2 regions of the Micromonospora sp. SYSU B005 genome follow, and region 1 is predicted to be linked to the other one. Evidence: riboswitches for the same ligand, from Rfam matches in the RefSeq annotation. Region 1 holds a riboswitch; the other holds the start of a gene.
What was found. Region 1 has a riboswitch for cobalamin ahead of SM452_RS22320 (acyl-CoA thioesterase). Riboswitches for the same ligand answer to the same signal wherever they lie in the genome.
Positions count from the first base shown of each region.

Region 2: it holds a riboswitch for cobalamin, as region 1 does, so the genes downstream of both, metE (5-methyltetrahydropteroyltriglutamate--homocysteine S-methyltransferase) here and SM452_RS22320 (acyl-CoA thioesterase) in region 1, are expected to answer to the same signal.

Region 1 covers NZ_JAXCFU010000010.1:112,349-129,990, reverse strand. The annotation lists gene SM452_RS22375 (non-ribosomal peptide synthetase) at 1-1,772, opposite strand, end outside; gene SM452_RS22370 (DUF6002 family protein) at 1,769-3,124, opposite strand; gene SM452_RS22365 (potassium transporter TrkA) at 3,121-4,272, opposite strand; gene SM452_RS22360 (amino acid adenylation domain-containing protein) at 4,253-6,889, opposite strand; gene SM452_RS22355 (class I SAM-dependent methyltransferase) at 6,886-7,839, opposite strand; gene SM452_RS22350 (thioesterase II family protein) at 8,052-8,816, opposite strand; gene SM452_RS22345 (hypothetical protein) at 8,898-11,048, shown strand; gene SM452_RS22340 (ABC-F family ATP-binding cassette domain-containing protein) at 11,167-12,804, shown strand; gene SM452_RS22335 (sensor histidine kinase) at 12,814-13,830, opposite strand; gene SM452_RS22330 (response regulator transcription factor) at 13,839-14,537, opposite strand; gene SM452_RS22325 (DM13 domain-containing protein) at 14,639-15,223, shown strand; cobalamin riboswitch at 15,254-15,460, shown strand; gene SM452_RS22320 (acyl-CoA thioesterase) at 15,592-16,104, shown strand; gene SM452_RS22315 (LysE family translocator) at 16,108-16,731, shown strand; gene SM452_RS22310 (PrsW family glutamic-type intramembrane protease) at 16,767-17,585, opposite strand.
Region 2 covers NZ_JAXCFU010000021.1:25,437-36,923, forward strand. The annotation lists gene SM452_RS28375 (cellulose binding domain-containing protein) at 1-562, opposite strand, end outside; gene metE (5-methyltetrahydropteroyltriglutamate--homocysteine S-methyltransferase) at 684-2,933, opposite strand; cobalamin riboswitch at 3,049-3,267, opposite strand; gene SM452_RS28385 (beta-1,3-glucanase family protein) at 3,472-5,064, opposite strand; gene SM452_RS28390 (hypothetical protein) at 5,231-5,671, shown strand; gene SM452_RS28395 (tetratricopeptide repeat protein) at 5,737-7,440, opposite strand; gene SM452_RS28400 (polysaccharide pyruvyl transferase family protein) at 7,695-9,020, opposite strand; gene SM452_RS28405 (alkane 1-monooxygenase) at 9,172-10,368, opposite strand; gene SM452_RS28410 (TetR/AcrR family transcriptional regulator) at 10,498-11,097, shown strand; gene SM452_RS28415 (hypothetical protein) at 11,163-11,487, opposite strand, start outside.

The DNA.
Region 1 (17,642 bases):
CCGGACGCGCCTCGCCGCGCCACCACCGCCGCGTGGGCCACGCCGGGCTGCGCCGCCAGGCACGCATCGATCTCGCCCAGCTCCACCCGGTAGCCGCGGATCTTCACCATCCGGTCGCCGCGGCCCAGGTAGACGAGCGTGCCGTCGGGCAGCCGCCGCGCGATGTCCCCGGTCCGGTACGCGCGCACCCCGTCGTACTCGGTGAACCGGGCCGCGGTCAGCTCCGGCAGGCCCAGATATCCGAGCGCGACGTGCGGGGTCCGCACGACCACCTCGCCGGTGAGGCAGGCGGGACGTCCGGCCGGGTCGGTCAGCACCACCTCGACGCCCGGCAGCGGGTGCCCGATCGGCACGACTGCGCGCCCCGGGTCGGCGTCCGGCGGCAGGTGGTGCTGCGCGGCGAAGCTGATCTCGGTGGTGCCGTACCCGTTGACGAACACCACGCCCGGCGCGAACGCCCGCCGGGCCAGCGTCACGTCGTGCCGGGTGACCTCCTCGCCGCCGAGGACGACGGCGCGGACCGACGGCAGTCGCCCGTGCTCGCCGAGGCTCGCCACCACGTACCGGAAGACGGTGGGGGTGGAGTGGTAGACGGTGACGCCCCGGTCGGCGAGCGCGCCGGTGAGATGGCCGAGGCCGTGCGTGCGGACGTCGACCGGGACGGCGGCGGCGCCGGACAGCAGCGCGCTGAACGTGTCGGTGACCGCCATGTCGTAGCCGAACGAGGTGAGCACGCTCGTGCGGTCGTCCGGCCGGAGGGCGAAGTTGCGCACGTGGTTGCGGACACCGAACAGCACGTTGCGGTGACTCTGCACCACGCCCTTCGGCTTCCCGGTGGACCCGGAGGTGTAGAGCACGTACGCCGGGTCGTCCGGGCGCGCGGGCCCGGCCGGCACCGGCACGCCGGCCTCGCCCCGGCGCAACGACACCACCGGCAGCTCCAGCCCGGCGTCGGCCGCGAGCGCGGCGGCCCGCTCTTCGTGGCCGGGGTCCGCGACGATCGCCCGGACGCCTGCGTCGCGCAGCATCGCGGCCAGCCGGGCCGCCGGGTACGCCGGGTCCAGCGGCACGTACGGCGACCCCGACGCCAGCGCCGCCAGGATGCCGGTGATCGTGGCGACGCCGTGGCGGCACAGCACCGCCACCGGCGCCGCGACGTCACCCGGCCCGGCCAGCGCTTCGGCGGTCGCGGCCACTGCCGCACCGAGTTCCCGGTAGGTCACCGTCGCGTCGTCGGCGAGCACCGCCGGCCGCTCCGGGTACGCCCGCACCGCCGCGGCGAACGCGGCCGGGATGGTGTCGCCGCATACCCGGCCGGCCTCGGTGCCGTCGCCGCCGTGCAGCCGCCACAGGTCCGGGGCCGGACGCCGCTCGTAGCGGGCCGACGGCAGCACCCCCGCCGACGAGGCGTCCGGGTCCAGCGTGGACAGGACGTCGGCCAGGTCGGCGCGGAGGTCGTCGGCGTACGCGGCGGGCAGCCCGGACACGGTGACGCCAGCCAGGCCGGGGCGCACCTCGACAGTGGCGTCGACCGGGTGGTCCGGCGACGCCGGGCGCACCGAGCGGCACAACTCCCGGATCGGCGCGTCGGCGGTCAGGTCGAGCGTCACCGGGTCGCCGCCGTGCCGCAGCGTCACCACGGGGGATCCGGTGTACCGGCGTACCACCAGAGCCGTGGCGGTGAGGACGACGGCGGCCGGGTCGGCGCCCGCGGCGCGCGCCCGGGCGGCGAACCGCGGCGGCAGGCCGAGCGGCTGCGGAGACGGGCTCACCGCTGGTCCAGGGCGGCGGCGACCACGTCGGCGAGCGTGGACACCTCGGCGTCCGCCTCGGCGATCCGGAAGTCGTCGCAGTAGCTGCCGGTGCCGTGCACCACGATCTCGTGCCCGGCCGGGACCAGGCCCCGGTCGACGGCGTTGCAGACGCCGGTCAGCGCCATCAGGATCGACCACTCCCGCAGCCGGGCCGGATCCTCGGGCAGGGTCAGACCGGCGTCGGCGAGCCACTGCCGGGCGACCGGGTAGCGCCGGACGCACTCGCGCCGCGACACCACGATGCCGTCGCCGCCGTGCCGTTCGATGAGTGCGTTCATGGCCGGGGAGGTCACCGGGCGGTGCGTGTAGAACGTCGGGTCGAGCACCTCGGCCGGGTCGTCGGTGACGGCCGGGAAGCGCAGGTCGGCGTCCTGCGTCCAGACGCCCCGGCTCTCGTCGAACGTGTACGCCGGGCAGTGGTCCCGCTCGAACGAACCGTGGCGCAGGCTGAGCACCATGTCCGGCGTGCCGAGGTGCTGCACGAGCAGGAAACCGGGCCGGTCGGCCGGGTCGGCGTCGCCGGCCGCCTCCAGTACGTCGCGGCCCAGGTTGTAGCCGAGCAGGCCGAACGCGCTGGACACGGCGTGCGCGTGCCAGCGCGAGCCGGTGGCCGGCGACACGTCGGCCTCGAAGGCGGCCCGGGCGGCGTCGGCGACCAGGTAGTTGCGCAGGTCGAGGGTGTACCAGAGGGTGACGCCGTGCTTGTCGTACGCGGTGGCGGCGTACTCGTCGACGAACGCGCGGCCGAGCGCCTTCACGCCCTCCGGGTCCGCGCCGGTGTACCGCAGCAGCGGGTTCACCGCACGGGTCGCGGGATCGGCGGCGAGCGCGTCGTGGCGGAACTTGTGCCGGGTCGCCGCCGGGGCCAGCACCACGATGGACAGCTGCTCCGGGGTCACCAGCCCGGCCGCGTACGCGCGGGCCACCGAGTCGCGCAGCGCGACGCCCTTGTTGCCGGAGGTCGGGGTGACGATGCACAGCCGCTCACCGGTACGCCGGATGTGCTCCACCGCCCGGGCGACGATCACCATCGAGGCGAATGTCTTCGTGGTGCGGGTGCCCGGGTTGGCGGTCAGGTCGAGCATCGTCAGGTCGTGCCCGCCGTAGTGGCCCAGCGGGGACCAGCTGACCGTGGCGGCGGCGTAGAACTCGCGTACCGCGGGGGTCAGCTCGGGCAGGTCGAAGCCGGGCGCGAAGCCGGGCGTGCCGGGCGCGTCGCCGGGGACCGCGCCGCACCGGCGCACCGCCGACGCGATGACGTCGTAGTAGTCGGTGATCATGTTGCGGGTGGCCGGGGTGGTCACGGTCATCGGGCTTCCTCCAACACACTCCGGGCCGGCGCCGGCGGCACCGTTCGCAGATGGTCACGCAGGGCGGTGAACCGGCAGGCGATCTCGGGCAGCTCGCCCGCGTGCCAGCCGCCGGCCAGGTCGGGCCGGTACGCCGCCAGTGCCGCCCGGGCGCGCTCCGGGTAGCGGACGTGGCCGCCACCGACCTCGACGCCGTCGCGGCGCCCGGCGGCGGTGTTCCAGGCGACCGCCTGCGCCACCGGCAGCTCGGCGGGCAGCCGCAGCTCGGTCCGGCCCCCGGCGAGCCGGACCGGATAGCCGCCCGGCAGTCCCAGTGGCCCGGGCAGGCTCGCCGTCACCTCGTCGCCGGTGGCGAGCGCCGCCACCAGGGCGGCCCCGGCGTGCCCGGCGAGCGCGTTCAGCTCCGGCCGGGGCAGCGCGCGGTAGCCGGCGAGCAGCCCGGTGACGTCCGGGACGGGCCGGCCGTCCAGCCAGGCGCGTACCTCGGCGGTGTCGTCGTCGTCCGGGCCGGGCGCGGCGAGGTGGGCGTGATGGCCGAGCACCGCCAGCCGGCGCGGGCCGGGACGGCCGAGCGCGGCGTCCAGGCACACGGCGAGCGTCGCCACGTTGCCGATGCCGCAGCGCACCGGCAGGTCCAGCGCGGCGAGCAGCGGGTTGACCGCGTCCGGGAACGCCCCGTTGACGAGCGTCGCGCCGGGTGCGCCGCCGGCCAGCGCGGCGGCCAGCCGGGACACCAGCTCGGCCTGCAACGCCAGCGTCACCCCGAAGCCGGCCGCGGCGATCAGGTCCGTCCAGGCCGACGGCGCCGCCGCCCGCTCGTACGGCGACTGCGCGGACGCGGCGCAGACCAGCACGTCGGGCCGGAGCCGGGCCATCGAGGCGGCGTCGGCGGCGTACCCCTCCCCCGGGTCGGCGCCGGGTTCGGCGGTGAACGGCCGGGCGGTGACGGCGACGGGGGTGCCGGCGACTGTGGCGCGCACCCGCGCGGCGCGGGCGAGCGCGTGGGCCGCGTCCGGGTCGCGGGCCAGGACCGTCACGCGCAGCGGCGCCGGGGTGTGCGTCGCCGCCAGGGCGTGGCACAGCGAGCGGGCCAGCCGGCCGGCGCCCACCACGACGACGTGCCGCGCGTCAGCGGACCGGGCTGACATCGCGTCCCGCCTCCGTGACCCGGTCGACCCAGTCGGCGAACGATCCGGCGCGCAGGCAGCTCGCCGGGGACACCTCCAGCCCGGCCATCTCCCGTACCCGCAGCGCCATCCGCAGCGCGGTCAGCGAGTGCCCGCCGAGCGCGACGAACGTGTCGTCGTCGTGCACCGCGTCGACGCCGAGCGTGGCCCGCCACGCCTCGCGCAGCCGGTCGGTGAGGGCGCCGTCGCCGGGTTCCGCCGCGATCCCGGCGGGCCGGGACGGTGGCGGTGGCAGCTCCAGCCGCGCGACCTTGCCGTTGGGCAGGCGGGGCAGCCGGTCGACCAGGACGATCTGGTCCGGGCGCATCGCGGGCGGCAGCGCCGAGGCCAGGTAGCCCTGGAGCAGCCCGGTGGTCAGCAGGTGGTCGGCGGGCTCGTCCCGGGGCGTCGCCGCCGGTGGCGGTTCCTGCGGCCGTACGGCGTAGACGTAGCTGACGTCGGCGTCCGCGCCGACGTTCCAGTCGCCGATGTCGTGGACCTCGAACCCTGCCGCGCACAGCAGCTCGCGTACCAGCGGGGTGGTCACGCTGCTGCGTTCGACCTCCAGGCAGACCTGGCGAATACGGGGCCAGTGCTCGGGGCGCAGCCCGCGCAGCACGCTCAGCTCGGCGCCCTCGGTGTTGACCTTCAGCAGGTCGACGCGGTCCAGCCCGAAACGGTCCAGCAGGTCCGACAGCGTCACGGTCGGCACCACGTGCGCCACCGGGGCGAGGCGGCGGCGGGCGTCGGCCAGGAGCGCCGCCTGTTCGGTCTCGTCGGCGTCGCCGCCGCCGTGGCGGTAGTGCGACCGGACCAGGTCGGAGGCGGCGCCGGCCCGGTCGGCGCCGAGGCCGGACAGGTAGCTCAGCTCGGGGAACGAGGTCAGCTCGGCGGTGCCCGCCGCATCGGTCACGGCGGCCTCGACGACCGACGCGGACCCGGCGTAGAGGCCGAGGTTGGCGCGCAGGTACGGCAGTGTGTCCGGGTTCGGCTCGACCGCCACCAGCCGCACGTCGCGCGCCTGCCGGGACGCCCAGAGCGAGAACAGTCCGATGTTGGCGCCGACGTCGAGGACGACCGCACCGTCACCGACGCGGACGCCGAAACGCGCGTACTCGGCCTGGTCGAAGATCTGCCGGTAGAGGAAGACCGCCTCGTCCGGCGACGCCGCGGTGACCGCCATGCCGTTGGGTAGCGGGAACCGCGGCAGCCCGCCGACCGCCGGGGCCTGCCGGGGCTGCGGCACCACGTAGCCGACCAGGCGGGGGCCGTCGTCGGTGTCCGGGACGGTCACCACCACCGCGTCGTGCACGGCTGGATGCTCGCGCAGCACGGCGGCCACCTCGCCCGGCTCCACCCGGACCCCCCGGATCTTGACCTGGTCGTCGGCCCGGCCACGGAACTCCAGGAAACCCTGCGGTGCGACCCGAACCAGGTCACCGGTGCGGTAGAGCCGCGCGCCCGGCCGCGCCGGGTCGGGGCGGAAGCGCTCCGCCGTCCGCTCGTCGTCGCGCAGGTAGCCCAGCCCGACCGCGACCCCGCCGATCCACAGCTCGCCGGTCCCGCCCTCGGGCACCGGGTGCAGGTCGTCGTCGAGCACGTGGGCGGTGACGCCGTCGATGATCCGGCCGATCGGGGCGATGCTGCCCGCGTACGGCTCGGCGCAGTCCCAGTAGGACACGTTGATCGAGGTCTCGCTCGGGCCGTACCCGTTGAACAGCCCGCACGGCAGCACCTCGCGTAACCGCCGGACCAGCCGCATGTCCAGCGCCTCGCCGCCGCACAGCACCCGGCGCAGCGTGACGCAGCCGGCGAACTCCGGCTCGTCGAGCACGTGCCGCAGCATGGTCGGTACGAAGTGCGCGGTGGTGACCGCCTCCCGCTGGATCAGCCGGACCAGCCCGAGGCTGTCGAACTGCAGGCCCGGCCCGGCGACGACCACGGTGCCGCCCGCGATCAGCGGGGAGAGGATCTCGTGTACCGACGCGTCGAACCCGATCGACGCCTTGTGCAGCACCCGGTCGTCGGCGGTGAAACCGAACCGGCCGTGGCCCCAGGCCAGCCGGTTGACCAGCCCGGCGTGGTGCAGCACGACACCCTTCGGCCGGCCGGTGGAGCCGGAGGTGAACAGCACCAGCGCGGCGTGCTCGCCCGGCGGCAGCCAGCCGGTGCGATCGGTCAGGTCGGCCGGCGACCCGGCCCGCGCGGTACGCACGTCCCGCCAACCGGTGGACGCGGGCGCGGCGACGGCGGGCGGACGGTCGGCGTACAGGACGAGCCGGGGCGCCGCCGCGGCGAGCATCTGCTCGGCCCGGCCCGACGGCAGCTCGGGGTCGACCGGCACCGCCACCGCGCCCACCGCCAGCGTCGCGAGCAACGACGTCACGTAGTCGGCGGACCGGTGCAGGTACAGGCCCACCAGGTCACCCGGCCGCACGCGGGCGCGGCGCAGCAGCTCGGCCGTCGCGCCGACCCGCTCCCACAGCGCGGAGTAGCTCACCTCGCCGTCCGGTCCGACGATCGCGGGCCGGTCGCCGTCGGCGCCGGTGGGCCGGTGCACCAGGTCGGTCAGGTAGCGCGGGCCGGTCACAGCGGTCACCGCGTCCTCGTCGCGACCGCGACGATCGCCATCCGGGGCACCTCGGCGACGAACTGCCCGTCGGCCCGGTAGACCAGCGGACGGGCCGGCACGTCGTCGCGACCGATCCCGGCCAGGTAGCCGGTGTGGTCGAAGTGGCGGGTCAGCAGCCCCCACACCTCGTCATCGGTGAGCGTGGCGAAGTAGTCGCGCACGCCGTACATGTCGCCGACGTAGTCGCGCATGCCCGCGGAGGCGGACTCGGCGCTGTCGGCGCGCACGATCAGCGGGTCGTACAGGTCGACGACGCGTACCGGCAGCCCGGCCGCGGTGAACAGGCCGGTAAGCTCGGCGCGGCTGAAGTGCCGGTAGTCGTGGCCGCCGGCGGCGTGCGGGTGCACCACCTCGCCGAAGAACCCGGCCATCGGGCTGGACTCGTCGAAGTCGTGCAGCACGATCCGGCCGCCGGGCCGGACCACCCGGGCCGCCTCGGCCACCGCCTGCGGCCGCCGGGCCGCCGGGATGTGGTGCGTGCCGTACGCCAGCAGCACCGCGTCCACAGCGGCGTCGCGCAGGAACAGGAAGTGCGCGGCCTGACGGACGGCAGGCAGGCCGTGGGCGAGCGCCTTGTCGACCATGTGGCCGGACAGGTCGCCGGTGATGAACGCCAGTTTGGACTCGAAGCAGGCGGACTGGCTGCTCGCGGCGCGGGCCACAGTGCCGTCGCCGCCGAGCACGTCGAGAATGAGCGTGACCGGGGCGGCGGCGTCCGGGGTGGCGAGGTCCAGCAGCCGCCGCATGCCGGTCCAGCGGACGAGCGTGTCCCGCTGGGCCCGGCGGTAGGAATCGCCCCGGCCGGTGGAGTCGGTGTCGAACTCGCTGACCGTGCCGGCCAGTTCCGCGAGAGCTGCGTCCGCGCCGGGGCGGCCGAAGTCGAGCAGTTCGCGCAGTTGCGGGTGGAGGGTCGCCACGGTATGCAGGTAATCGCGCAGGACCAGGGACGGAAGGTACGGCCGGCTCATGGACACCTCGGCGCACGCGACAGTATGCCGCCTCGTCAGCGACGTCCCTTCGGCGAACGGATGGCAGACTTTAACACCGCTTCTCGGCCGTTCACCAGGTCGAATACCGGACATTGTGGAAGGTCCGGCACGGGTACGAGTCCTTACCCGTTCTTTGTCGCTTATTCCGCCACAGGGGTGTGACTGGCGACGATGTGTCGCATTAGGTCGATGATTTCCGGCAGATGGTCGGTAAGGAAGAAATGCCCGCCGGGAAACACGTGCCACCGCGGCTCGGTGACACATTCCCGGGCCCACCCCGCGGCCCGGTCCGGGTCCACGTGCTCGTCCCGGTCGCCGAGCAGCACGTGCACCGGCACCTCCAGCGGCGGCCCTTGGCGGTAGGCGTACCGCTCGGACAGCGCGAAGTCGGCCCGTACCCCGGGCAGGATCAGCTCCATCAGGTCGCGGTCGGCCAGCAGCGCGGCCGGCGTCGCCCCGAAGTCGCGCAGCGCGTCGATCAGACCGGCGTCGTCGAGGTCGTGCACGCGCCGCCGTACCAGCCGGGTCCCCGGCGCCTCCGCGCCGCCGACGAGCAACGCCAGCGGCGCGGGCGCGTCCCGGCGGCGCAGCTCCCGGGTCACCTCGAACGCCACCAGCGCCCCCAGGCTGTGGCCGAACAGCAGGTACGGCCCGGACGCCCGCTCGGCGACGGCTGTCGCCAGCGCGTCCACCAGCTCCGCGAGGTCGTCCAGCGGCGGCTCGTGCAGCCGGGCGCCCCGGCCCGGCAGCAGCGCGACCTGCACCGACAGCTCCGGCGCGGCCAGTTCCCGCCACTGCGCGAAGGAGGCGGCGACGCCACCGGCGTACGGGAAGACGAACACCTGGGCGTCGCCGGACGAGGAGCCGGCCGGCCCGAACCAGCGGCTCGCGGTCACCTGGGACATGGCCAGGAGCATAGGGCCGCACCACTCCCGGCTCGGCGAACGGGCCTGTGTGGACAGCCGGTCGGCTGGCACACTACCGGGATGCGGCGGGGGGTCTGGTCGGTGCTGGCGATGCTCGTCGCGGCCGGGCTCGGCGCGTCGGTCGCCTGGCTGCCGAACGCCACCGACCGGCAGCTCACCCTGCTGCAGTCGGTCCTCGCCGTCCTGGCGGCCGGCGGGCCGATCCTGGGCTGGCTGTGGCGGCGCAACCACCGGGGCACACGCCGCCCCGGCCCCGAGGCGCAGCGGGCGGCCGACGAGCTGGCCGCCGCCGTCCTCGCGCAGTGGAGCCGCGCGGCGACCGAGCGCGGGCTGTGGGCGCCGGTTCCGATCCGGGTCCACTGGCGGTGGTCGGACCGGCCGGTCACCGGGCCGGTGGACGCCGCCGCGACCGAGGGCGACCTGGTCCGGTTCCCGCCCCTGCCGGCCGTCCCGCCGGTGCGGGCGGCCGACCTCGCCCACGGCGACCTGCACGACCTCTTCCGGGTGTACGCGGGCCTGGGCTCCGGCCGCCTCCTGCTGCTCGGCGGGCCCGGGGCGGGCAAGTCGGCAGCGGTCGTCCTGCTGCTGATCGACGCGCTGGAGCACCGGCAGCGCCTGCCGGAGCAGGAACGCGCACGGGTACCCGTGCCGGTGCTGCTGACCGTGTCCGGCTGGGATCCACGCCGGCAACCGGTCGCCGACTGGCTGGCCGCCCGGCTGGCCGCCGATCACGATGTCCTCGGCGGGCTCGAACCGGCCCGCCGGCTCGTCACGGGCGGGCACGTCGCCCTCTTCCTGGACGGGCTGGACGAACTGCCGCCGGACCTGCGACCGGTCGCCCTGCGCGCGCTCGACGTCCAGACCACGTTCCGGCTGGTGGTGACGACCCGCAGCCGCGAGCTGGTGGAGGCGGTGGCCGCCGCCCGGCACCTCTCCGGCGCCGCCGCCCTGGAGCTGGAGCCGCTGACCGGCACGGACATCGCCGCGTACGTCACCCGGAGCCGGACCCAGCCGTTGCCGCCGGGGTGGCAACGGCTGGTGGACGAGGTGCGCGACCGGCCGGACAGTCCCGTCGCGCAGGCGCTGCGCAGCCCGCTGATGCTGAGCCTGTTCCGGGACACGGTGACCACCGACGACGATGCCGCGGAGCTGCTCGACCGCTACCACAGCCGGGAGGCGGTGGAGGACGCCCTGCTCGACCGGGTGCTCCCCGCGGCGTACGCCGTCCAGCCCGGCGTACCGGAGCCGCGCTACACGGCTGCGCAGGCGGCGCGCTGGCTCGGTCACCTCGCCCACCTGATGAACCGGGCGGGCAGCCGCGATCTGGTGTGGTGGCACCTGGCGTCGTTCACCTCCTGGGACCTGTACGCGGTCTCGACGGTGCTCGTCACCGGCCTCGGCGCCGGACTGAGCGCGGGGTTGCTCGCGGGCCCGGCGTTCGGCGTCCTGGCCGGGCTGGCGTTCGGGCTGGTGCTCACGTTCACCGCCAAGCTCTCCCGGGACGTGCTGATCGGCCGGCGTCCGCTGCGGCTCCGCCGGATCAGGTGGAGCCGGGTGATCAGCCGTCAGCGGATGGAGAACGTGCTCGGCGCCGGGCTCACCGGTGCGTTGTTCCTGGGCTTCTTCGGGCTCCTCGTCGCCGCGTGCGCCGACGTCACAGGCATCGGGTCCGGCCGGGCCTTCCCGGTCTTCCTCGCCTTCACCGCGACCGGTTTTCTCGGTTGCCTCTCCCTGGGCCTGTACCTGGCGATGGCCGGCTCGGCGGGCGAGGACGACCCGGTGTCGTCGCGGCTGTCCTGGCGGCGGGACCTGTGGTCCGCGGTGGGCGGCGGCCTCTGGCTCGGGTCCGTGCTCGGCGTCCTGGGTGGCCTGGTGGGGCGGCTCGCCGGGTCGGCGGAAGGTGGCATCGCCTGTGGCATCGTCGGCGGCTTCCTGCTCGGCGTGACGTCCTCGCAGACCTGGCGCGCCCTGCTCGTCATCGTCGAGCTGCGCCGTACCGGGGTGGCGCCGCTGCGGCTGCACCGATTCCTCGACGACGCGCACCGCCGGTCGGTGCTGCGCACGGTGGGGCCGGTCTACCAGTTCCGGCACGCCCGTCTCCAGGACCGCCTGGCGACCACCGCCGGTGCTACGGTGGACCGGAGTGATCCAGTGGCGATCAGGCAGGCAGGGAGACCAGACATGGCGGGTGACGACGACATCTCCGGGTGAGACCGGACATGTGACCGACCGCAGGCGAGCGCCGTGGTCGTTCCGTCGTACCCCGAGACCGTGTCCCCCGCCGGGCGGCTGAGGTCCGCCCGCCCTCATCTTCGAGGTCGTCTTCCTGATGTCCGATTCCTTCGTCGTCTGCTCGAACCTGACCTTCTCCTGGCCGGACGACACCCCGGTCTTCCAGAACCTCTCCTTCACCCTCGGCGGCGGCCGGACCGGTCTGGTCGCGCCGAACGGCGCCGGCAAGAGCACGCTGCTCAAGCTGATCGCCGGCGAGTACCGCCCGGCCGCCGGGTCGGTGACCGTCGACGGCGTGCTGGGCTACCTCCCGCAGAGCCTGCCGCTGGCCGCCGACCTGACAGTGGCCGAGGTCCTGGAGATCGCCCCGCTGATCGCGGCGCTGCACGCCATCGAGGCCGGCGACGCCGACGAGAAGCACTTCACCACGATCGGCGCCGACTGGGACATCGAGGAACGCACGCGCGCGCAACTCGACCGGCTCGGCCTCGGCGACCTCGCCTTCGACAGGCGCCTGGGCACGCTCAGCGGCGGGCAGGTGGTCTCCCTCGGTCTGGCGGCGCAACTGCTCAAGCAGCCCGACGTGCTGCTGCTCGACGAGCCGACCAACAACCTCGACCTGGGCGCCCGGCACCGCCTCTACGACGTGCTGGAACAGTGGCACGGCTGCCTGCTGCTGGTCAGTCACGACCGGGCGCTGCTGGACCGGATGGACCGCATCGCCGAACTCGACCGCGGTGAGATGCGCTTCCACGGCGGCGACTTCACCTCGTACGAGGCGGCCGTGCGGGCCGCACAGGAGGTGGCGGAGAAGAACGTCCGCAGCGCCGAACAGGACCTCAAGCGGGAGAAGCGGGAGTTGCAGGAGGCCCGCGAACGGGCGGCCCGGCGAGCCGGCAACGCCTCCCGGAACCTGAAGAACGCGGGTCTGGCGAGGATCGTCGCCGGCGGCTTGAAGCGGGACGCGCAGGTGGCAGCGGGCAAGGCGAACGAGATGCACTCCGGGCGGGTCGACGACGCCCGGGCACGGCTGGACGAGGCCGAGCGGGCGCTGCGCAACGAGAAGACGATCACGGTGGAGCTGCCCGCCACCACCGTCCCGGCCGGACGCACGCTGCTGACCGCCGAAGGGGTGCAGGTCCGGCACGGCGAGCGGTCGCTGTTCGCCGCCGACGGGGTCGACCTGACGATCCGCGGTCCGGAACGGATCGCCCTGCTCGGCGACAACGGCGCGGGCAAGTCCACGCTGCTGCGGCTGATCGACGGCGACCTGGAGCCCGAGAGCGGCCGGATCACCCGCGCGGACGGCCGGATCGCGTACCTGTCGCAGCGGCTGGACCTGCTGGATCTGGACCGTACCGTGGCGGAGAACCTGGCCGCGTTCGCGCCGCAGGCCCCGGACGCGCAGCGGATGAACCTGCTGGCCCGCTTCCTGTTCCGCGGCCCGCGCGCGCACCTTCCGGTCGGGGTGCTCTCCGGCGGGGAGCGGCTGCGCGCCACGCTCGCGTGCGTGCTGGGCGCCGAACCGGCCCCGCATCTCCTGCTGCTCGACGAGCCGACGAACAACCTCGACCTGGTCAGCGTCGGCCAGTTGGAGAGCGCGCTGCACGCCTACCGGGGCGCGTTGCTGGTGGTCAGCCACGACGAGCGGTTCCTCGCCGCGATCGACGTGGGCCGCTGGCTGCGCCTGGCGGACGGACGCCTGGTGGAGACCGGTCCCCCGGACGCCGCCTGACCGGCCCGGTCAGACCGCCGGCAGGCGGACCACGAACCGGCACCCGCCGGTCACGTTGTGCGCGTGCACCCGCCCGCCGTGCGCCTCGACCAGTCCGCGCACGATCGCCAGCCCCAGGCCGCCGCCGGCCGGCGCCGCCTCGTCGGCGCCGGCCGGTGCGGGGGTACGGGCCCGGGTGCCCCGGAACGCCACGTCGAACACCCGGGGCAGGTCCGCCTCGGGAATGCCGCCGCAGGTGTCGGAGACGGCGAGCCACGCGTCGTCATCGTCCCGGCCGGCGTCGATGCGCACAGTGCCGTCCGGTGGCGTGTACCGCACCGAGTTGACGAGCAGGTTCGTCACGACGCGGGCGAGTTCGGCCTCGGCGGCCCGGACGGTCGGCCAGCCGGTCTCCGGGGCGAGCACCCGCACCCGCCGGTCGGCGGCCAGCGGCGCGGTGGCGGCGATCGCGTCGGAGACCACGTCGCCGAGCGGCACCGGGGACAGGGCGGGCCGCAGCGCACCGGCGGTGATCCGGGACAGCTCGAACAGGTCGTCGACCAGGCGTGTCATCCGGTCCGTCTCGACCCTGATCCGGCGGTGGTACTCGGCCACCGCCGCCGGCTCGTCGACCACCCGGTCCTCCAGCGCCTCCGCCATCGCCCGCAGCCCTGCGAGCGGCGTACGCAGGTCGTGGGAGACCCACGCGACCAGCTCGCGGCGGCCGGCCTCCAGCTGCCGTTCCCGCTGCCGGGCCTGGTCGGCCCAGACCGCCGCCTGGGCGAGGCGGCGGGCGAACGCCACCCCGACGGCCAGGCTGAGCGCCGCGGACGCGGCGACAGTGACGAGGACGACCTGGAGGTCGTGCGCGGACAGGAACATGGCCTGGGCGACGGCGGTGACGCCCGCCGTCACCGAGGCGATGGTGACCGCGAGCAGCACCGCGATGTGCGCGAGGATCGACCGGTGGCGCACAAGCCGCAGCGCGCCGACGCCGAGCGCGCCGACGGCAGCGCCGGCGAGCAGGGCGTAGAGCCCGATGACCATCAGTTCGTTCACCGGGACGCCTCCGACGGCTCGTACCGGTAACCGACGCCCCACACGGTGACGATGCGGCGCGGCTGCGCCGGGTGGTCCTCGATCTTCTCCCGCAGCCGCCGGACGTGGACGGTGACTGTGGACTGGTCGCCGAACCGCCAGCCCCACACGCGGTCCAGCAGCTCGGCCCGTGACCAGGCGCGTCCGGGGTTCGCCAGCAGGAACGCGAGCAGGTCGAACTCCCGTACGGTCAGCGACAGCTGCTGCCCGCCGCGCTCGGCGACGCGGCGGCCGGTGTCCGCGGTGAGGTCGCCGTCGCGCAGCAGCCCTGTCGGTCCCCGGTCCTGCGGGGCCGCGCGCCGGAGCACCGACCTGATGCGCAGCACGAGTTCGCGCGGCGAGAACGGCTTGGTCACGTAGTCGTCCGCGCCGACCTCCAGCCCGGCGACCCGGTCGGCCTCGTCCCCGAGCGCGGTGAGCATGACGACCGGCAGGCCGGGCAGCCGGCGCCGCAGCCGCCGGCACACCTCGATGCCGTCGAGGCCCGGCATCATCAGGTCGAGGACCACCAGGTCGGGCGGCTCCTCCTCGGCCGCGGCGAGCGCGTCCGGCCCGTCGAAGGACAGCCGGACCCGGCAGCCGTCCTGCTCCAGATAGCGCCGGACGACGTCGCTCACCGTCCGGTCGTCGTCGACGACGAGCACGTAGCGCCCCATGCGCCAGACGCTACCCATCGGCGTCCCGGCGCGGCGGCCCGCGGTCGGGCCGTAAGCGGACGGAAAGATCTTTCCGCCGGATCCGCGCCTACCGTCGGGGCATGGGCAGAAGACGTGTGGTGTTGTCGGTGCTCGCCGTCGTGGCCGTCACCGGCCTCGGGGTGAGCCTGTACCTGTTCCAGCCGTGGCGGCTGGTGACCGACCGCGAGGTACGCGAGACGCTGCCCACTGTGGCGGAGCCGCAGCCGGCCGGCACGACCGGCTCACCGGCTTCCGGCACGACCGGCCCGTCGCCGACCGGCGCGCCGCCCGCCGACGTGGTGCTCGCCGCCGGTGACTTCGTCACCCACGAGCACGACACGGCCGGCCGGGCGCAGCTCGTCCGCCTCGCCGACGGCCGTCGTCAGCTGCTCCTGCGCGGACTGGACACCTCGGACGGGCCCGACCTGCGGGTGTGGCTCACCGACCGGAAGGTGCTGCCCGGCCGGGCCGGCTGGCAGGTGTTCGACGACGGCCGCTGGGTCGAGCTGGGCCGGCTCAAGGGCAACATCGGCGACCAGGCGTACGACATCCCGGCGTCGGTAGACCTGGACGGTCTGCGCAGCGTGTCTATCTGGTGCAAGCGGTTCGCGGTGTCGTTCGGCGCGGCGCCGCTTGCCGCTGTGACGGGATCGGCGCCGTCCTGACGCCTGTGCCGCCGGCCTCGGACGCTGGGCTACGCTGCGGGAAGCGCTGGTTCACCCGGTCGGCGACGGCCGGGTGTCGTAAGAGGGAACCCGGTGGAAGTCCGGGACTGCCCCGCAGCGGTGAGTGGGAACGACAGCCGTCAACAGCACTGGGCCACGGCCTGGGAAGCGACGGCCAGTAGGCGACCTCGTGTCACGCCCGCGAGTCCGAAGACCTGCCCGCGTCGCGCGTACCACCGGTGCGCGCCGCCGTCGACCTCGCGGGTGGGTCGGGCGGGTGACACGCCGTAGGCAGGGCCGTCGGCGTGTCCTCGACGTGCACGCCCCGGCCGGTCGGCGGTCCGCTTCTGCGAGGACGGAACCGCACAGTGCCCGACACCATCACGCTCACCGGCCGACCACCGTCGGCCTCGCACCTGACCCTGTCGCAGATCATGGACCAGCACCACACCAACCTGATGGGCACGGTCCACGGCGGGCGCATCCTCAACCTGATCGACTCGGTCGCCGGGGTGGTCGCCGCCCGCCACTCCGACGGACCGGCCGTCACCGCCGCCATCGACGAGACCGCGTTCCTGCGCGCGGTACGCGTCGGGGACGTAGTGCACGTGGACGCCCGGATCACCTGGGCCGGCCGCAGCTCGATGGAGGTGGCGGTGAAGGTCAGCGCGGACCGGTGGGACCGCGCGGTGCCGCCGGTGGACGTGGCGACCGCGCACCTGGTGATGGTGGCGGTGGACGACGACGGGCAGCCCCGGCCGGTGCCGCCGCTGCACACCGAGACCGACGGCGACCGGCGGCGCTACCGGGAGGCGCAGATCCGGCGCGAGCACCGGCTGGCGCTGCGCCGGGCGCTGCTCGACGGCGCCGGGGAGGGCTGAGCGGTGCTCGGACTGTCGGCCGCCACGCTCGCCGGTTACCTGGCCGCGATCGTGGTGCTCATGCTCACCCCGGGGCCGGACATGATGTTCGTGCTCGCCAACGCCACCCGGTACGGCGCCCGGGCGGGCGCGGTGGCCGCGCTCGGGGTCGCCGCCGGGGAGGCGGTGCACGTCGCCGCCGTGGTGGCCGGGCTCGCCACCGTCATCGCCGCGTCCCCGGTGCTGTTCACCGCGATCCGGTGGGCCGGTGCGGCGTACCTGATCGTGCTGGGCCTGCGGGCGTTGCGCGGCACGGGCCGGCCCGGCGCGCGTGCGGACCGGCCGGACGGCGGCGCCGGGCGGGCGTTCCGGCGCGGACTGCTGACGAACCTGCTCAACCCGAAGATGATCCTGTTCAGCGTGGCGTTCCTGCCGCAGTTCGTCAGGCCCGAGGCGGGCCCGGTGGCGGCGCAGCTGGTGCTGCTCGGGGCGCTGTTCGTCGCGGTGCAGCTCGCCGTGGACCTGGCGCTCGGCGTGGGCGCCGGACGGTTCGCCGGGCGGTGGGGCGACAGCCGCTGGTCGCGGCGCGTCGACCGGCTCTGCGCTGTCGCCTTCGTCGCGCTCGGCGTCCGGCTGGCCGTCGGCTGACGGGCCGGGCTGAGCCGGACGGCCGGCCGCCCGGCTCAGCCGGGATGATGCGCGGCCGTCTCCCGGGATGCCGGCACGACCGGCGTCCCGGACGGGGCCGGCCGCTCGCGGTCCAGGTGCAGGCGCAGCAGCACCCAGCCCAGCGACACGGCGCCGATGAACACGTACGCGGGCTGGGTGCCGAACGTGTCCCAGCAGGTGTGCAGCGTGACGGCGGCGGCGAAGGTGAGCAGGAACGCCGCCAGCTTCCGGCCGCCGGGCGCGGCGGCGAACGTGAACAGCGCGGCGGCGGTCAGCCCGGTCCAGGCCAGGTGCGCGGCGGGCGCGGTGAGACCGCGAACCAGCAGCGTCCGCTCGACCGCGCCGAGGTTGCCCTCCGACCCGACGAACGCGGCGAACGCGTAGCCCATGGTCTCCAGCGCGGCGAACCCGGCGCCGGAGGCGACGCCGATCACCAGGCCCTGCGCCGGGGACGGGTGCCGCCGCCACAGCAGCAGGATGCCGGCCGGCACGATCAGCTTGGCGGTCTCCTCGGCCAGGCCGACGAGCGCCATCGGCAGGACACCGAGGCGGTGCAGCGTGCCGTACTCCAGCCAGCCGGCGGCGACCACGCCGACCACGCCGCCGAGGAGCGCGGCGACGCCGACGACGGAGCCGGGGACCGGACGGCGGGCCGGCCGCCCCTGGGCGAAGGCCAGGAACGTGGCGGGCGCGACGCACGCGCCGAGCACGATCAGCGCCGGGATGAACGTGACGGTCCCGGTGCCGGCGAGTGTCCCCAGCACCAGCAGGTGAAGCCCGCCGCCGACGAGCAGGACCGCCACCCACGCCCAGCGGCGCCCGGTATTCCCCATACGCCGAGTATCGCGCCCGCCGGCCCGCGCCGGAATCGGGGGTAGGCACTGTGGACA
Region 2 (11,487 bases), on a different contig from region 1:
TCGGGATGACGCCCGGCGCGGCGAAGAAGTCGTTGGGCAGGGGCGAGGTGAGCGCCACCGACGGCCCGCCCGGCAGTGGGCTGGGCCGCGGGCTCCCCGAGGCCGGCGGCGGCGACGAGCCGGTCGGGTCGGCGACGTCCGCGTCGCACGACTGGCCGTTCAACACCCAGTCGGTCGGTTCGGGGTCGGCACCCTGGTAGTTGCCGCCGAACCGCACAGTCACCGAGGCGCCGGTCGGCAGCGTGGAGCCTGCCGGCGGACGGAGCGTGGTCATCGGGTACATCTCGCCACTGCCGAGCGTGTATCCGTCCGGCAGCCGATCGAGGCCCATGGTGATCGTTTGACCGCCCGCCTGCCGGAACCGCAGCCACCAGTCGGTGACGGGAGAGCCCAGGTTGGTGACGGTGAGCTCGGCCCAGAAGCCGCTGGACCACTCCCGGGTGATCGTGTAGTCCACCGTGCATGCCGTCGCGGCGTAGGCCGGCCGCAGCACCATCGTCGTGGCCCCGCCGACGACGACCGCGGCGGCTGTAGCCAGCGCGAAGATCCTGCGTCGCATCATGCCCCCCGCACATCGACACACATCACTTCATGCAGCCTCGGCGCTCGGGGCACGGTCTGTCAAGGGCTGAACCGGGTCCGGGCCGGGCGGAACGGCGCGGCGTTCCGCCCGGCCCGCCGGCTCAGCGTCCGCGCAGCTCGGCCGCGGCGGCGACCAGGTGCTTGAGGGACGCCTCGACCTCGGGATAGCCGCGCGTCTTGAGGCCGCAGTCGGGGTTCACCCACAGCCGCTCGGCCGGCACCGCGGCCACGGCCCGGCGCAGCGCGCCGACGACCTCGTCGTGGGACGGCACCCGGGGTGAGTGGATGTCCCAGACGCCGGGCCCCACACCCCGGCGGTATCCGATCGCGGCGAGGTCGTCGAGGACCTCCATCCGGGAGCGGGATGCCTCGATGCTTGTGACGTCGGCGTCGAGGGCGTCGATGGACGTGATCACCTCCCCGAACTCCGAGTAGCACAGGTGGGTGTGGATCTGGGTGTCGTCGGCGACTCCGCAGGTGGCCAGGCGGAACGCCCCGACTGCCCAGTCCAGGTACGCCTTCTGGTCCGCCCTGCGCAGTGGCAGCGTCTCACGCAGCGCCGGCTCGTCGACCTGGATGACCCGGATACCGGCTGCCTCGAGATCACGGCACTCGTCGCGCAGGGCGAGCGCGACCTGGTCCGCGGTGTCTGCCAGTGGCTGGTCGCTGCGGACGAACGACCAGGCCAGGATCGTGACCGGGCCGGTGAGCATGCCCTTGACCGGCCGGTTGGTCAGCGACTGCGCGTAGGTGGACCAGTTGACGGTCATCGGCGCCCTGCGTGCCACGTCGCCGTAGATGACGGGCGGACGCACGTATCGGGAGCCGTAGGACTGGACCCAGCCGTGTTCGGTGGCGGCGAACCCGGCCAGCTGCTCGCCGAAGTACTGGACCATGTCGTTTCGTTCCGGCTCGCCGTGCACGAGCACGTCCAGACCCAGCCGCTCCTGAAGCCGGACGACGTGCTCGACCTCGGCGCGCATACGCCGGGTGTAGACGGTGTCGTCGAGGCGGCCGGCTCGATGCTCGGCACGCGCGCGGCGCAGCTCGTCGGTCTGCGGGAACGATCCGATGGTCGTGGTCGGCAAGGGCGGCAGATTCAGCCGGGCCTGCTGTGCCGCCGCTCGCTCCGGGTACGCGCCGCGCTGCCGATCCGTGGCGCGCAGTGCGGCGAGCCGGCCGCGTACGGTGTCGTCGCGCCATGCGGCGGGGGTGGGCGGCAGCGGCTCGGGCAGGGACGTGGTGCCGTTGCGCAGCGCGCGGCCGAGCCGAACGACCTCATCGACCTTCTGCCGGGCGAAGGCGAGCCGCTGAACCAACGCCTGGTCGAGAGCGGTCTCGGCGGACAGGTCCTCCGGCACGTGCAGCAGCGAGCACGAGGTGGACACGGCGACGTGGTCGGCGAGGGCGGTGACGGCGGCACCAGCCGCCACGGCGGCGCGCAGGTCGGTACGCCAGACGTTGCGGCCGTCGACGAGGCCGGCCACGATCGTCTTGCCGCGCAGCGGTCCCGCACCGGCCAGCCGCCGCAGGTTGCCGGGCCCGGCCACCAGATCCACGCCGACCGCTTCGACCGGCGTGTCGAGCAGGGCGGGCAGCGCGTCACCGAGCTCGCCGAAATAGGTGGCGACGAAGATCGCCGGCCGCTGTTCCACCGCGCCGAGCCGGGTGTACGCCTCCCGCAACGCGTCGATCTCGGCGGTGCTCCGGTCGGCGACGTAGGCGGGTTCATCCAGCTGCACCCATCGCACGCCCGCCGCGGCGAGGGATCGCAGGATGTCGGCGTACACGTCGGCCAGGTCGGTCAACCGGTCGAACGGTTCGCCGCGCGCCTCGGTGGGCTTGGCCAGCAGCAGGAATGTGGCCGGCCCGACCAGCACCGGCCGGCTGTCGATTCCCAGCTCGCGGGCCTCACGGTACTCGCGCAGCGCCTTGTCGGGATTCGCCGCGAAGGCGGTGTCGGAGCCGATCTCGGGAACCAGATAGTGGTAGTTGGTGTCGAACCACTTCGTCAGTTCGAGCGCCGGCTCGGCATCGACGCCCCGGGCCATGGCGAAGTAGGTGCCGAGATCGCCGAGGCCGAGACGGGCGAACCGGTGCGGGATCGCGCCGACGGCGACGGCCGTGTCCAGCACGTGGTCATAGAAGGAGAACGTGTTGGACGGGATCGCGTCCAGGCGCGCGTCGCGCAGCGTCCGCCAGACCTTCGCCCGTAGCGCGGCAGAGGTCGCCGTCAACTCCTCGGCGTCGATCCGGCCCGCCCAGTAGGCCTCGACGGCCTTCTTGAGTTGCCGGTTGCCCCCGATACGCGGATAGCCCAGCACGGTGCTCTGACCGAATGCGGTACTCATGGAGATCCCTTCCCTCGAAGCACACGAGGCCGATCGGGGCGGGAGGGAAGGGGTACAGGCGGCGTACCGGCTTCCGCACCGGCCGTCCCGAGCGACCGTCGGCGGCGCACACCGGACGGTGCGCGCGGTGCGGGCAGGTCTTCGGACTCGCGGGCGCGACCGGATCCACCCGGTCACCTACTGGCCGTCGCTTCCCAGACCTCACGGTCCAGTGCTTCGATGACGGCTGTCGTTCCCACTCACCGCTGCGGGGCAGTCCCGGACTCACACCGGGTTCCCTCTTACGACGCCACACCCGTCACGGGCGCGGCGAACCAGCACCGTTGTCTATCGTATGGGGCGGAGAGCCGACGTGGTCGGCGCGTCCGTCCTGCGGGACGGCGAGCCGTCGCGGGGCCCAAGCCCGGTCGCGGAGGCCGGCGTCCCGTTGGGACAACGGCCTCCGCCGGCTCGCCCGGTGCTTGACGCGCGTCGTCCGTCGCGCTGGCGGGTGGCGGGAGCGACTCGCGGTCGGCCCCCGCCCCCGTCGCAGGGCCGGTCAGCCCTTGCGCCACTTCTGGTTGGCCGTGCCCCCGCAGTCCCAGAGCTGGAGCCTCGCGCCGTCGTTGCCGTTCCAGTCCTTGATGTCGACGCACTTGCCGGCCTGGAGGTTGACCAGGTCTCCGGCCGCGTTCAGGGTGAACTGCTGGGCGCCGGTGCCGTTGCAGGTGTAGAGCTGCACCGCCGCACCGTTCGCGGTGGACCCGGCGTCGATGTCCATGCACTTGTTGTTCTGGCTCTTGAGCGCTGTGCCGCTGAACGTCCACTTCTGCGCGTTGGTGTTGTTGCAGTTCCACATCTGCAGCGGCGCGCGGTCGACGAAGTTGGAGCTCGGCACGTCGATGCACTTGTTGTTCCAGTTGCTGACCACTGGCACCCCGGTGGTCGGGGTGCCGCCGCCACCGCCGGTGAACGGGCTGAGGATCAGTCCGGCCGAACGGGGGTCGCCGTCGTGCACCAGCGACTCGAATCCGCCGACGTCGTCGAAGGCGAACGCGTACGCCCGGCCGTCGGTCATGTTGGCGTGGATCAGGCGGGCGTACTGGTTGGTGGGGTTGCTGCGGTAGAAGTCGGCGGCGTTCGTGCTGGGCTGGGTGTCGATGGTGCCGAGTGTGCCGCGGTTGAGGGCGGCGCAGAGCGTACGCGAGATCGGGCCGACCGCCTGGTCGTTCGGCGCGGGCAGGTCGCCGTCGCAGCCCCAGACGCTGGCCGAGGAGGGCCGGTTGAAGGAGGCGACGACCTGGCCGCTGCCGTTGGTGAAGGTCATGGTGTTGCCCGAGGTACGGCCGTAGTACCGGATGGCCGGCTGGTCGGCGAAGGGCGCCACGGTCAGGGTCTTCGTGGTGTACGCGTTCCACGCGGACGCGATGTACGAGTCCAGGTACGTGGTGCTGAGCAGACCGGCCCCGGCCGCCTTGCCCGGAGCCAGGACGCGCAGCACGGTCCCGTCGGAGCGGGTGTGGACGGTGCCGGCCCAGCCCGGCTGCGCCCGGATCCCGTCGATGACCGCGTTGCGTCCGTTGGCCACCACGTCGCCGGTGCGCTTGGTGACGCCGTTGGCGCCGGTCACGGTGACCGCGTGCGGGATGGCGAACATGTCGACCTGGGAGCTGTTGAGCCACAGCCCGGAGTCGTTGTAGGTGAACTCGCTCCAGTCGAACAGGATGTCGCGGTTCGCGTCACCGGCCGCCCAGGGCGCGGGCTGCACCAGTCCGTCCGGGGTGAGGAAGAACGTCAGCTTCTGCCCGAGGGAGAAGTAGGCCCGGCCGGAGAAGCCGCGGGGGAACTGGATCGTGGTGCTGCCGCCGTTGCCGGGGCCCGGTATGGAGACGTCCGGCGCGGGTGACGGCGGGATCTGCCCGCCGGTCCACGGCACGAAGGCACCGCCGGAGGTGACGTAGCCGAGCCGGCCGGAGGACAGCTGGACGCCGATGACGTAGAGGTAGACCGGGTCGCTGCGGCCGGTGGTGTTGGTGACGGTGACCGGTAGCAACGCCGGTCCGACCGCCTGGGCGGGCGTGGCGACGACGGCGCCGGTGAGCCCGGCGAGCAGGGCGGACGCGGCGGCGAGCAGCCTTCTTCGGAGACGCATGGCGACACCTCGCTGGAGACAGGGGGACGGGAGAGCGCTCTCTCAGCAGGGTCCAATTGTTAATATTGTTTGTCAATAGGTGGTTGCCTATGGATTGGGGCCACCGTGAAGGTCACCGGTTGATTAAGATCCACTCCGGAACAGTCGACTGTGGATTGGGTAGTTCATGAGACGCATGCTTTCGGCGCTGACCGCGCTGGTGACCGTCGCGGCCGGCCTGACTGTCGGTGCTCCCGCCGCCCACGCGGCCGGCTCCTGCTCGGGGACCATCACCTACAGCCAGGTGCAGTCGTCCGGGCTCGGTGAACTGGTGATCTACTACAACAGCAGCAACGGCGGCACCAACAGCGCCTGCTTCTACCACCGCGGCGCGGCGTACGGGAAGTCGGCGCCGACCTTCGTGCAGATCTACCGCTGCGCGGAGCGGTCGGGCGAGGGCGCGCACTGCACCCGGTCGGGCGGCGCGGACACCAATTCCGGTGACTTCAGCTATTACGCCGGCCCGGTCGCCGTCACCGGCACGGCGAACTACTGCGTCGAGGCGGTCGGCTACATCGGATGGGCCGGTCAGCGCCACCAGATCTACAGCCGCCGCCAGGGCTGCTGAGCCCACTCCCCTTCCCCGGACCGGGGCCGGCGCACGACGAGCGCCGGCTCCCCGGCCGGGCCGGGTCAGACGGCCAGCGCCCGGCGGCACCGGGCGAGTTCCGCCCGCAGATCCCGCCGTAGGGCCCGGTCCAGGCCGGGCTGGGCGAGCGCCTGGGCGAAGTCGCGGGCCGCCTCGTCCCACCGGCCCAGCCGGGCCAGGGCCGTACCCCGGTTGTAGCGCGGCACGGGAGCCTCCGACAGCGCCACCGCCCGGTCCAGGTCGGCGAGCGCGGCGGCCACGTCGCCGCGCTCGAACCGGGCGGCGGCCCGGTTCGTCCACGCCTCCACCAGCTCGGGGTCACCGCTCAGGGCCCGGGTGAGCAGTTCGTCGGCCTCGGCGGCCCGGCCACGCTCGGCGAGGACCAGGCCCAGGGTGCACAGCAGCGCGGGCTCCTGCGGAGCGCCGGCCAGCCCGGCCCGCGCGCCCGCCTCGGCGGCGTCCAGCGCGCCGCGCTCCACGTGCAGGTTGACCAGGGCGATCCGGGCGTCGAGGTGCCCCGGTTCGATGGCGAGCACCCGCTCCAGGTCGGCGCGCGCCCGCTCGGGGCGGCCCCGCTCCTGCTGGAGCGCGGCCCGGTTGTAGTACGCCTCGGGCAGGTGCGGTCCCAGCCGGATGGCGGCGTCGTAGTCCCTGATCGCGGCTCGGGTCCGGCCCGCCGCCCGGTAGAGGGCGGCGCGGTCCACGTAGTACTCGCAGTTGCCGGGGTCGTGGGCGATCACGGTGTCCAGGTCGGCCAGCGCCCGCGCCGGGTCGCCCAGCGCGAGGTACACCTGCGCCCGGTTGTGGCGCAGCCGGGCCAGGTCCTGCGGGCGTTCACCGGGACCGAGCGCGGCCGTCAGCCGGGCCAGCCCGTCGTCCACGAGCCGCAGCGCCCGGTCGGGCCGGCCCGCCCGGCTGTCCAGCAGCGCCAGGCCCTGCTCGTAGAAGACCGTCGACAACAGCCGCTGGCGTGGGTCGGCCAGCTCGGTGGCGAGGTACAGCGCCCGCTCCAGCCACTGCCGGGCCAGCGCCGGGTCCTGGTCGGCCGCCGGCAGGTGCCGGGCGTGCAGCATGGCGGTGGCGTACGCCGCCGACATCGTGATCTTCGGATCGTCGGTGGCGGCCCGCGCCTCGTCGTAGAGGTCGAGCGCCTCGGCGGCCCGGTTCAGGGCCGCCAGGGCGGTGGCCAGGCCGGTGGTGAACGCCCACCAGTGCCGCAGGTCGCCGTCGGGGGTGACCGCCGCCCGCCCGCGCCGGGCGACCCGGGCCGCGTGGTGGTAGTAGCCGCTGGCCAGGCTGTCGCCCAGGGCCCGCCGCAACGCCTGCGGGGTGCGCTCGTCGGGCGCCGGGTCGGGGGCACCGTCGTCGCGCAGGTCGAGGCGCACCGGGGAAGGCCCGAGCCGGCGGGCCAGCGCGCCCAGCAGTTCGGCTGTCGTCTCGTCGGCGCTGGCGACGTGATCGAACCGGACGGTCACGGGCCGCCGGAGCGTGCCGGCCCAGGCTGCCACCAGCTCCGCCGCGCCGTAGGCCAGACAGGCGGTACGACGGGCCGGGTGGAAGCGGATCGGCTCCTCCTCGGCGGCCGGCCGGGCCGCCGGATCGAGCCGGGGAACGATCGCGTGCAGTTCGACCGCGTGCCGGGCCGCCAGGCGGGGCCGGTCGGCGGCGACGCGACCGAGGAAGGCCGAGACCCCGGCGTACGGTCCGTGGTCGCGGTGGCAGTCGTAGCGCTCCGCGCCGTCCGTCACCGCAGGGCCCGGCGCCGCAGGGGCGGGCGCCCGGGAGCGCCCGCCGGGCCGGCAGTTACCAGCACCACTCGATCCACAGCCGGCGTGCGCCGGACACCAGACGGAGTGCAGTCGTGCGACGGATGGTCATCGTCCTCATAGGAACCTCCGATGTGATGCACCTCAGGGCTGGCCCAGAGCGTAATGCCGGTCGATGGGAATAAGAAGGGTTCTCGCGATTCGCGGCCGGCGAAGCCTGCGCAGGCGTACGACGGTCAGCGCGACAGCATCCGGCGGACCCGGCCGCCCACCGCCTGCTTGACCTGGTCGCGCAGTGGCTGCGCGCGGCGTGCCTTGAGCTTCTGCTGCAGCGCCTGGTTCTCGTCCCGCAGCCACTGCATGCGCGCCAGCAGTTCCTCGGCGGTGTAGGCGGAGGCCGGCCGGACCGCCGGCGGGTAGACGGTTCGGCGGACCTGCTCGTCGAAGCGGGTGGCGCTGTCCCCGTCGGCGAACGACAGGCCGAGGTCGTGCCTGGCGAGGAACGCGGTGATCCGCGCGAACCGCTCCTTGTGGCCCTCGTTCAGGGCCGTGTAGTCGGCTTCCTCGTAGAGCTGGGCGGCGTCGACGTCGGGCGGCACGTCGCGCATCAACCGGTGCGGGATGTCGAAGTAGCGGGCCAGTTCCAGGGTGCGCGAGTCGTGTGCGAGGAGATACCCGGGAGTGCCGGAGATCAGCGCCGTGATGGTGCCGTGGATCCTGGTGCCGAAGGCGAAGTCGAATCCGGCGAGATACTCCATCCAGGGCCACGGGTCCATGAACATCCGCACCTTGTCCTCGACGAAGAGCGGATGTGAGGTGTGGATCGGCATGTCGTCGGTCTTGCCGCGCAAGTTCGGTGCGTCGCCGTAGAGCAGGGTGCCCAGGGTGTACAGGCCCTGCGCGATGTAGCGCAGGTTCGGGTAGCGCTGGTGGTGGTGGCGGACGAGCGGGGCCAACGCGCGGACGTACGGCGAGATGACGAACGCGAGCCGGTCCTGGGTGCTCAGGGCCACCTTCGCCTTCTCGACCCGCAGGCTGTCACCGTGCAGGAACATCGACGGGCAGCCGATCTGCTCGACGGCGGAGAAGCCCAGCGCACGCAGGTAGTTCTCGCTGATCTCGCCGCGTACGCCGATGCTGTGCGACCGGTCCAGCACCGCCCGGCAGAACGCCTTCACCGGCTCGTCGATCGGGCGCAGGGACTCCAGGCCGCCGTCCACGTCGGTCTGCGCCCCGACCCCGAGCACCACCACCGGGATCTTGAGCCGCTCGATCAGCCGGGCCATCGACGTCAACCGGTTCGCGTAGTCGTGGCGGAACGCGTTCGCCAGCGGGATCACGAAGACGTCGTACTTCTCGTTGATCTCGTCGGCATCGCGCGGGTCCGCCCGGAACCGCGACGGGGTGATCTCCGCCGTCGAGGTGGCCAGCAGCTTGTGCGCGGCGTGGCTGAAGACCAGGTTGCCGCTGTTCTTGCCGATCCAGTCCCGCTCGTAGGTCTCCTCGGCGGTGACGACGTCGAACGGGCCCTTGCGGGCTCGCAGCAGGATCCGCTGGTGCATCCGGGGTGTCCACCCTTCGTCCCGGACGCCGCGGCGCCCGGCGAGGCCGAAGCGGCGCGATCGGCCGGGCACGGCCCCGTTCCGTGCAGGAACAGAGATCCTACGCCTTGACACAGAGAGGTGCCGTCAGCCCCACACGTCCCGGGCCGGGTCAGGCGGCGGGAACCGCTGTGGTGTCCGCGGCGGGCCGGCCGTAGCGGCGACGCAGCCGGGCCTCGGCGCGGGGGTGGCGATTGGCGAGGTTCAGGTCGCCGCCGTAGTGCGCCAGAACCCGTGGGTTCATCACCCGGTACCACAGCGGCGGGACGAGAGCGAGCAACACCATCGAGGCGTAGCCTCCGGGCAGTCGCGGCGAGACGTCGAAGCTGCGCAGCGTCTGGTAGCGGCGCAGCGGGTTGGCGTGGTGGTCGCTGTGGCGTTGCAGCTGGAAGAGGAACACGTTGGTGACGACGCGGTCACTGTTCCAGCTGTGCCGTGGGTCGACCTTCTCGAAGCGGCCGGTGGCGGTGCGCCGGCGGCACAATCCGTAGTGCTCGAGATAGTTGACCGCTTCCAGCAGCGAGAAGCCGACGATCGCCTGCAGGAACAGGAAGGGCACGAGCCGCCACCCGAACACCGCGATCAGCAGGGCGAAGAGTACGACGGTCATGAGCCCGGCGTTGAGCAGGTTGTTACGCAGCGTCCACGGGCTCCTGTGGCGCAGCCGGAAGCGGCCGGTCTCCAGCCGCCACGCCGAGATGAGGCTGCCCCAGACCGTACGTGGCCAGAACGAGTAGAAGCTCTCCCCCAGCCTGGCGCTGGCCGGGTCCTCCGGTGTGGCGACACGGACATGGTGTCCGCGGTTGTGCTCGACGTAGAAGTGGCCGTACCCGGTCGGCGCGAGCGCGATCTTCGACAACCACCGCTCGACCGTCTCGCGCTTGTGGCCGAGCTCGTGTGCGGTGTTGATGGCCAGTCCGTTGACGATCCCGATGGTGGCGACCAGGCCGGCGGCGCCGGCGACACCGAGGCCGCCACGCGTCCAGACCCATGCTCCGAGCAGCAGGGCGGCGTACTGCACCGGCAGGAACAGGAACGTGATCCAGCGGTAGTAACGGATCTCCTGCAACCGCCGGGCGATGTCGTCGGGCGGGTTCTCTCCGTCGTCACCGAGCAGCACGTCGATGATCGGAATGAGTCCGAAGACCACCGCCGGGGTGAGCCACCAGGCAGCGGGTCCGGCGCCGGCCCTCCACCACGCGTACGCCAGAAACGGCAGCACCGGCACGAGGAGAGCCAGTGGCCACAGGTGCTTCTTGCCGTCACGCCAACCGGCGGCGACTGCTGGAGCATCGATCGAGGTCTGCATGTACCGCCTCCGGAGTGTCGAGCGCTGCGTCGACTGTCACACGGATAACCACGCTTGACAATATCCGTCGCTGCGTCAATTCAGTGGACACCGAAGGCATGTGTGTCCAGTCGATAGACTCGGCGCACCATGGCCGCCCCTCCGCCTTATCGCCACACCGCCCGCCGGCACCTGCGTGACGCGGTCATCACGGCCGGCCGCGACCTGGCGATCGACAGCGGCTGGGACGCGGTACGAATGGCCGACGTGGCGGCCCGCGTGGGCGTGAGCAGACAGACGCTCTACAACGAGTTCACCAACAAGGCCGGACTGGGCGAAGCCATCGCCCACCGCGAGATCGACCGGTTCATGGACGGTGTGCGGGAGGCGTTGTCCGCCCACGGCAGCGACGTGCGAGCCGCCGTCCATGCCGCGGTCACGTTCGTGTTGACGCAGGCCGGGACCGATCCGCTGGTCAAAGCCGTCCTCAACAGTGCCCGAGGCACCGACGCCCTGCTCCCCTACCTGACCACCCGCGCCGACGTGGCCCTGGCCGCCGCCGTCACGGTGCTGAGGGAGTGGGCGGACACGCACCTGCCCCGGGTGCCGCCCGATGATGTCACCGTCGGCGCCGAATCCCTCGCACGACTGGTCGTCAGCCACATCGTGCTGCCGACCGCGCCGGTCGACCACACCGCCGGCACCCTGGCCGACCTGGCGCAACGCTTCCTGGACCCGCCGCGCGCGTGAGCGAGCGTCACAGCTACCCCCGCGCCTCGCACGGTCTCGGTCCGTTGCACGCCGATCCGGCGTGGTCAGAGGCCGGCGGCGGCGTCGTACCGGCGCCGCAGGTCGGCCATCTCCGCTGGAGGAAGCGCTTCCCTGAGTGCCAGTTCCTCGTACTTGTCGGGGAACATCTCCCGTAGCCGGTCGACGAACCTGACGTCGGCGGTCGCCTCGACCACCTGAATGCCGGGAGGCCGGGTGGTCATGTCCATGATCACCGGGCCGACGAGTTTGACCGCCCCGTCCCAATGGCGCTTCTGTTCGGCGACGCCGCAGAGGTGGAAGCCGTAGACCGTCCGGACGTCGGCCAGTGTGGCGGCCCCGGTGGGCTCGTAACCGTAGACATGGACTCCG